DNA from 2 places in the Gordonia bronchialis DSM 43247 genome. Region 1 is predicted to be linked to the other one. Evidence: riboswitches for the same ligand, from Rfam matches in the RefSeq annotation. Region 1 holds a riboswitch; the other holds the start of a gene.
What was found. Region 1 has a riboswitch for thiamine pyrophosphate ahead of thiC (phosphomethylpyrimidine synthase ThiC). Riboswitches for the same ligand answer to the same signal wherever they lie in the genome.
Positions count from the first base shown of each region.

Region 2: another riboswitch for thiamine pyrophosphate. It lies ahead of thiO (glycine oxidase ThiO); the one in region 1 lies ahead of thiC (phosphomethylpyrimidine synthase ThiC).

Region 1 covers NC_013441.1:709,974-714,146, reverse strand. Annotated here, with positions in the region: partial or broken gene GBRO_RS27460 (ATP-binding cassette domain-containing protein) at 1-196, opposite strand, end outside; gene GBRO_RS03205 (siderophore-interacting protein) at 289-1,041, opposite strand; gene GBRO_RS03200 (GNAT family N-acetyltransferase) at 1,109-1,456, opposite strand; TPP riboswitch at 1,666-1,779, shown strand; gene thiC (phosphomethylpyrimidine synthase ThiC) at 1,770-3,476, shown strand; gene thiD (bifunctional hydroxymethylpyrimidine kinase/phosphomethylpyrimidine kinase) at 3,473-4,173, shown strand, end outside.
Region 2 covers NC_013441.1:4,692,752-4,696,924, forward strand. Annotated here, with positions in the region: gene GBRO_RS21790 (ABC transporter ATP-binding protein) at 1-453, opposite strand, end outside; gene thiG (thiazole synthase) at 510-1,301, opposite strand; gene thiS (sulfur carrier protein ThiS) at 1,294-1,491, opposite strand; gene thiO (glycine oxidase ThiO) at 1,491-2,576, opposite strand; TPP riboswitch at 2,573-2,677, opposite strand; gene thiE (thiamine phosphate synthase) at 2,726-3,391, shown strand; gene GBRO_RS21815 (2-isopropylmalate synthase) at 3,674-4,063, shown strand; gene GBRO_RS21820 (NUDIX hydrolase) at 4,100-4,173, opposite strand, start outside.

The DNA of each region.
Region 1 (4,173 bases):
CGTATCCGGCGATCCGTGCCCGCCCGGCCGTGGGGCGCTGCAGCGTGGACAGGATCGACACGGTGGTCGTCTTGCCGCTGCCGTTGGGTCCGAGCAGCCCGAGGATCGAGCCCTCGGGTATCTCGAATCCGACGCCGTCGAGGGCGCGGACCTCCCCGAAGGACTTGACCAGGTCTTCGATCACCACCAGGGACATGACAGCCTCTCGTCGACTCGTGAGCAACACCCACCGATCGCGAGTAAGGGTAACCTAATCAGCCGTTCGGGGACATCCCCCGACGTCGGCGGTCAGCCCCAGGCGCGGCCGTGCACCCAGTAGGCCTGGGCTTTCACCGCCTTCTTGCCGAGCTTGAAATCGTTCTTGAACACCGCCGACACCGCCCGGGTGCTTGCCGAATCCAGTGCCACCCAACCGTATTGGCCGGTGGCGTCGAAGGCTGCCGCCTTGACCGCATCGACGAGCGCGGCCCCGTCACGTTCCCGCGGAATCCAGTGGACGGTGTCCTGCGGGCGCAACCGCAGCGGCAGGTCCTTGTCGCTGTCGTGCTGATACTCGAACCAGATCGTCGCCGGCGTCAGGGGATTCGACGACGCCGAGATCGCGTCGAGCAGCGAATTGATCGCGGCCATCGACGCGGTGTCCCCGGCGATCAGGAACGCCTGCGCAGACTCGGGCATCTCGAACTTGGAGCCCATCGCGGTGGCGTTGATGACGTCGCCGGGCCGAGCCTGCTGCGCCCAGCGCGCTGCCGGACCGTCGTGGATCGCGAACTCGATCGAGAAGGTGTCGGCGGCGGGATCGGGGTCGACCAGTGTGTATCCGCGCTGATGCAGCTTGCCGTCGGACTCAAACCACAGCCGCACCCACATCGTCGGATGAACCGTGCGTTTGGTGAACAGACCTCCGCCGGTGAAGCCGAGGCGCAGGTAGTGATCGGTCACCGCCTCGGTGCTGGTGACCGTCAGCGCGACGTCGTCGGCACCCAGCAGCTTGAGCACCGCACCCTGCCAGCCGCGGCCTTTCGTGGACACCTCAGACATCGTTTGACCTCCCGTCGACAACATGTGCCGCCAGGATAGCCTGGGCTAACTTCTTACCGGTCTCGCGTCAGGCCGGAGCCACCGCGACGATCCCCGGGTGCGCGTCGAGGTAGTGCTTGGTGAAGGTGCACACGGGCCGCAGCCGAGCGCCCTGGTCGCGGGCGTAGGCGATCGCGGTGCGGGTCAGTCGGGTGCCGAGGCCATGCCCGGAGTACTCGTCGTAGAGCACCGTGTGCAGCACGGTGACGGTGGTCTGACCGTCGACGGTCTCGGTGGAATACCCGAGCACTCCGACGAGGTCACCGGCCACCCACAGCTCGAACCGATCCCGATCGGGATTGTGGACGACCTGCGAGATCTGCTGCAATATGGCCTGGGCCGACTGCGGCGGCCGTTGCCGGTGTTTCCTGTTCACGTGTTCCCTCCGGACAGCTTGAAGCGCGCGATCACGACCTGTCACCTGGTTCCCCAAACAGGCGGCATCCTTCGATCTGTGATCCCGGTCACACACTACCCTACGGAACCGTAGGCACGGCAAGGACACGGTCAGCGTGAGCGCAATCCGCCCGATCGGACAGGCCGTCGCGACGCCGTGCGGACCGGCGTAGTGTGTCGGTGGCAACAACCACATATCGCGGGGGCTCTCACGACACCGAGGGCTGAGATGGCGGAGGGCGGCCGCCGACCGCCTGAACCTGTCCGGGTAATGCCGGCGTAGGGAGCCTCTCATGGACACACGTGTATCTGCTGGTCGTCGTTCTGCCGGCGAAGACTTCACTGTCGACGCCGACATCCTCACCACCGGCCCCATCGAGGGAAGCCGTAAGCACTACCTCGAACTCGAGCACCTCCGCATCCCGCAGCGACGCATCCACCTCACCAACGGTGAGCATCTCGACGTCTACGACACGTCGGGCCCCTACACCGACGACGCCGCGGACATCGACGTCGAGCGCGGACTCCCACGAATGCGGGACAGCTGGCAGCGACCCGAGCCGGTGGACGGGGCATCGACGCAACTCGCCTGGGCGCGGGCCGGCGTCGTCACCGACGAGATGCGGTTCGTGGCCGCCCGCGAGAATGTCGACGTGGAGCTGGTGCGCTCCGAAGTCGCCGCCGGGCGCGCGGTCATCCCGGTCAATCACCGCCATCCCGAGTCCGAACCGATGATCATCGGCAAGGCGTTCGCGGTGAAGGTCAACGCCAACATCGGCAACTCGGCGGTGACCAGTTCCATCGCCGAGGAGGTGGAGAAAATGGTGTGGGCCACCCGGTGGGGTGCCGACACCATCATGGATCTGTCCACCGGCAAAGACATCCACATGACCCGCGAATGGATCATGCGTAACTCGCCGGTGCCGGTGGGAACCGTCCCGATCTATCAGGCGCTGGAGAAGGTCAACGGTGACCCGACGCGGCTCACCTGGGAGATCTACCGCGACACCGTGATCGAGCAGGCCGAGCAGGGCGTCGACTACATGACCGTGCACGCCGGTGTGCTGCTGCGCTACGTTCCGCTCACCGCGCGCCGGGTCACCGGGATCGTGTCGCGCGGCGGTTCGATCATGGCAGCCTGGTGTCTGGCGCATCATCAGGAATCGTTCCTGTACACCAACTTCGACGAGCTGTGCGAGATCTTCCGCCGCTACGACATCACCTTCTCCCTCGGCGACGGCCTGCGCCCGGGCTCCATCGCCGACGCCAACGACGAAGCCCAGTTCGCTGAACTCCGCACTCTGGGTGAGCTCACCACGATCGCCAAATCCTATGGCGTGCAGGTGATGATCGAGGGGCCCGGTCACGTGCCGATGCACAAGATCGCCGAGAACGTCCGCCTCGAGGAGGAGTACTGCGAGGAGGCGCCGTTCTACACCCTGGGCCCGCTGGCCACCGACATCGCACCGGCCTATGACCACATCACCTCGGCGATCGGTGCGGCGATGATCGCGCAGGCCGGCACCGCGATGCTCTGTTACGTCACCCCCAAAGAGCATCTGGGACTTCCCAATCGGGACGATGTGAAGGTCGGCGTGATCACCTACAAGATCGCCGCCCACTCCGCCGACCTATCCAAGGGCCACCCGCGCGCGCAGGAGCGCGACGACGCATTGTCCAAGGCGCGCTTCGAGTTCCGCTGGACCGACCAGTTCAACCTCGCACTCGACCCGGATACCGCGCGCGAATACCACGACGAGACGCTGCCCGCCGAGCCGGCCAAGACCGCCCACTTCTGCTCGATGTGCGGGCCCAAATTCTGCTCGATGCGGATCTCCGCGGACGTCCGCGCCTACGCCGAGGAGAACAACCTCGTCACCGCCGAGGACATCGACCGCAAGATCGCCGAGGAGATGGCGGCGAAGTCGGCCGAGTTCGCGGAGTCGGGCAACCGGGTCTACCTTCCGCTCGAGACTGCCGGGAGCACCACCGACCGATGACCGATCTACCGCTGTTACCGACTGCCGCACCGGGTTCGACGCCGACACGGGTGATGACCATCGCCGGGTCGGACTCGGGCGGCGGAGCGGGCATCCAGGCCGACATGCGCACCTTCGCACTGCTCGGCCTGCACGCCTGCGTCGCGGTGACAGCGGTGACGGTACAGAACTCGCTGGGCGTCAGCGGGTTTCAGGAGATCGCCCCCGATGTGGTCGCCGCCCAGATGCGCTGCGTCATCGATGACATCGGCGTCAGCGCCGCCAAGACCGGGATGCTGGCGTCGGCGCCGATCATCGACGCCGTCGTCGCCCAGTGCCACGATTCCGGACTGGGCCGCGACGCGGCGGTCCCGCTGGTCGTCGACCCGGTGTGCGCCTCCATGCACGGCGACCCACTTCTCGCCGTGGAGGCGCTGGACACCCTGCGCACCAAGCTCATTCCCATCGCCACCGTCGTCACACCCAACCTCGACGAGGTGCGGCTGATCACCGGGATCGACGTGGTCGACGACGCAACCCAGCGCGACGCCGCACGCGCTCTGCACGATCTGGGGGCGAAGTGGGCGCTGGTGAAGGGCGGCCACCTGCGCAGTTCCGATCACAGCACCGATCTCCTCTACGACGGCAACGACTTCCACGAGTTCGAGCACGCGCGTATCGACACCGGGCACGACCACGGCGCCGGAGACACCCTGGC
Region 2 (4,173 bases), 1.2 Mb from region 1:
GAAGAGCAGGGTGTGTGGGTCACCGAGCAGTGCGCCGGCCAGCCCGAGACGCTGCGACATGCCGAGCGAGAACCCACCGGCCCGTTTACCCGCGACCGAACCGAGTCCGACGATCTCGATGACCTCGTCGACGCGGCTCACCGGGATGTTGTTGCTCGCGGCCAGCCACCGCAGATGCGATCGGGCGCTGCGGTTGGGATGGACCCATTTGGCGTCGAGCAGTGCGCCGACCTGCCGGATCGGATTCTCCAGATCGCGGTAGCGCTGCCCATGGATGCTGACCGAACCCGCGGTGGGGCGATCGAGGTCGAGCATCATGCGCATCGTGGTGGACTTGCCGGCACCGTTGGGGCCCAGGAAGCCCGTTACCCGGCCCGGCTCGACGTCGAAGGTGAGGTCGTCGACCGCCCGTTTGTCGCCGAACTCCTTGGTGAGGTTCTGGACTCGCAGCACCCCACGACCATAGCGGCCCCGCCCCGAGGACTACTACACGGCAGCGAATCGGCACGTCACGATCCTTGAGAGACGACACTGACGTCGCGGTCGGGCGACGAGGCATGCGCCCAGAACCGCTTCGGGATACGTCCCGCGCCGGCGGCCAGACGTCCGGCGATCACCGCGTGCCGCATCGCTGAGGCCATCCGGGCGGGATCGTCGGCGCGGGTGACCGCCGAGGCCAGCAGCACGCCGTCGCAGCCGAGTTCCATGGCCAGCGCGGCGTCACTCGCGGTGCCGATACCGGCGTCGAGGATCACCGGGACCTGCGCCCGGGCGACGATCATCTCGATGTTGTGCGGGTTGAGAATCCCGAGTCCGGTGCCGATCGGCGAGCCGAGGGGCATCACCGCGGCCACGCCGACGTCCTCGAGCCGGGCCGCCAGCGTGGGGTCGTCGTTGCTGTAGACCAGCACGGTGAAACCGTCGCGGACGAGGGCCGACGCGGCGTCGACGAGCTCGATGGGATCGGGCAGCAGCGTGCGGTCATCGGCCACCACCTCCAGTTTCACCCAGTCGGTCTCCATCGCCTCCCGAGCCAGTTGCGCGGTCAGGACCGCCTCGGCGGTGGTGTGGCAGCCGGCGGTGTTGGGCAGCGGCGCGATGCCGAGCCGTCGCAGCAGATCGAGGACCCCGGTACCCGACGCCGCGTCCACGCGCCGGACCGCCACCGTGGTCAGTTCGGTTCCCGACGCCCGCAACGCGTCTTCGAGGACGGCGAGATTGGTGGCCCCACCGGTACCGGTGACCAGGCGCGAGGTGAAGTCGCGGCCGGCGATACGCAACGGGTCGTGTGCGTTATCCACCCTGCACCGCCGTCACGACCTCCACCGAGGCGCCATCGGGAATCGGTTGTGCCCAAGCACCTTTCGGGACCACGGCACCGTCCACAGCAACGGCGACCCCACGATCGGGCAGTCCGAGCCGACGCAGCAACCCGGCCACCGACTCTGCCGGGGAGAGCGCGGTCGGCTCACCGTTGAGCGTGATCGTCATCATCGTCCTCCTACTTCTGCCGCGATACCCGCGGCGGCATCTGCGCCGGCGTCGTCGAGAAGCCTCACCACGGCGTCGGCGGTCACCGGCGCCAGGACGATCCCGTTGCGGCCGTGGCCGGTGGCGATCACCGTCCGGTCGTCGACGCGGCTGATGATCGGCAAAGCGTCCGGCGTGCAGGGCCGCAGCCCGGCGCCCGCCTCGACGAGCTCATAGGTCCGCAGCCCCGGCATCACCTCGATGGCGTCGGCCAGCAGGTCGGCGACGCCACCCACCTCCGGGACCGTTCCGTTCCCCGACTGCGGTTCGTATTGTGTTGCGCCAACCACGATTCCGTCGGCACGGGGCACCAGATAGACGTTGCGGCCGCCGACCACGGCGCGCACCACGTGCCGTGGCGGCGGCACCGACCACCGGGTCCGATGCAACCGCAGCACCTCTCCCTTGGCCCCGTACAGATCGGCGGCCGGCCACAGCGCGTTGGTACCCAGCCCGGCTGCGAGAACCACCTGATCGTCGGGTAGTTCGGCGCGGGTCGCGACGCGGGTGTCGAGGTACTCGACCCCGAGTTCACCACCGGCACGGCGCAATTGCGTCAACAGGCGCCGATTGTCCAGTGCCCATTCACCTTCGGCGCGATAGCCGCCCACCAACCGGGTTCCGAGCATGGGTTCCATGGCCCGGATGTCGCGGGCCGACACATGATTCAGCGTCGCACCGGCCGACGGCTGCTGCGCCCAGACGAAGCGCGCGAGGTGATCGAGGCGTTCGGCGTCGGCGGCGGTGGAGGCCACGAACAGCGAGTCGGTCGCGGTGACGATCGACGGATCGCCGAGGCGGTCGACGAGGGCCGGCCAGCGTTTGACCGAGTCCACGGACAACGCCAGCAGCCGGTCCTCCCCGGGGTGTCCCTCGCCGAGGGACCCCAGCATGCCACCGGCCACCTGTGAGGCACGCTCGGCCGGCCCGGCGTCGAAGACGCGTACGCGCCAGCCGGCGTCGGCCGCGGCCAACGCGCACGTCAGTCCGATGACGCCACCGCCGATGACCGCCAGCGTGCCCCGCCCCGACCCTGCGGACACCATCACGTCACATCACCTTCCTTCGCCGGCATTACCCGGATCAGGTCAGACGGTCTGCGGCTTCGCCGCACTCTCAGCCCGGTCGGGCTCCCGTGTACTCCCCCGAGCCTACGCGGCCCGGTATCCGCCTCGGGTCGCGGTAGCGTGGCGCGGTGACCACTGCGCGACGATGCCTGGATTCGGCGGCCCTCTACCTGTGCACCGACGCCCGGCGCGAGCGCGGCGACCTCGTCGACTTCGTCGCGGCGGCGCTAGCCGGCGGTGTGGACATCGTGCAGCTTCGGGACAAGGGATCGGCCGGTGAGCAGCGCTTCGGTGTTCTCGAGGCCCGCGAAGAACTCGAGATCCTCGCCCGGCTGCGTGCGGTGACATCCGCGCAGAATGCGCTGCTCTCGGTCAACGACCGCGCCGACATCGCCCGCCTCGCCGGCGCCGACGTCCTGCACGTGGGGCAGGGCGATCTTCCGCCGTCGGTGGCGCGCCGCATCGTCGGACCCGAGATGGTCATCGGTCAGTCCACGCACGACGCGGATCAGGCGGCCGCCGCCATCGCCGACGACGACGTCGACTACTTCTGCGTCGGACCCTGCTGGACGACGCCCACCAAACCCGGACGCCAAGCCGCCGGCCTGGATCTGGTGCGGTCCGTCGCGGCATCGCGGCCGAGCAAACCGTGGTTCGCGATCGGCGGCATCGACGCCGTCCGACTACCCGAGGTGACCGACGCCGGTGCGGAGCGGATCGTCGTGGTGCGTGCCATCACCGCTGCCGACGATCCGACGGCGGCGGCGCGGGAACTGCGGTCGGCTGCCAGTTGAGACAACCCGGTTGCCGCACGCGGAACCCGAGGTCTAATCTCGACAGCATGCTGTACGTCAAGAACGCGCTCGTAACCCGCCGCAGCGGGGTCTGAATCTGACCGACCCCCCGCTGCGGGGTCGTCGCGTTCTCGTCGGTCATCTCGACTTCGACCGAAATCAGTACACGAGATGCACACTCTTCATTTCTCTCCGCAATTCTGTTCGTGTGACGAGCACGTTCCGTCCGCCCGACGGTTCGGCTCGGCGCTTCCCCGAGGTATGCGTGAGGAGGCCTTGGCCATGACCGCCACCGGAATGACCGCACGAGAACTCGCCGACCACTTCGCCCCGTCGGGCACCATCAAACTCGGTTCCTGGTCGGTGACATCCACCCGCCACGACCTCGTCGAATGCCGGGCAACCTTCGCCTTCGACGATCGGATCACGTCACTGTCTGCGGTGGCCGCCGGCCCGGTCGGTGCGATGACGTCGATGCTGCACGAGATCGGGGCACCGATCTCCATCGTCCGGTCCCATCAGCGCGTCCACGACGGCCAGATCACCGCGTACATGCTGTGCGAACGGGACGAGCGTCAGGTGTGGGCGCTGGGCGAGGGCGCCACCTGCGACGAGGCGAACGTCAACGCGCTGATCGCCGGAGCCAACCGGCTCATGCTCGCGTCGGCCTGACACCGGGTCGGGGAAACAACTCCGTCCGGGCCGAACTCAGCGCTGCAGGTCGAACGCGGCCATCCGTTCACGCAACCCCGGCCAGGCGAGCGCGAAACCAGGGTGCAGAG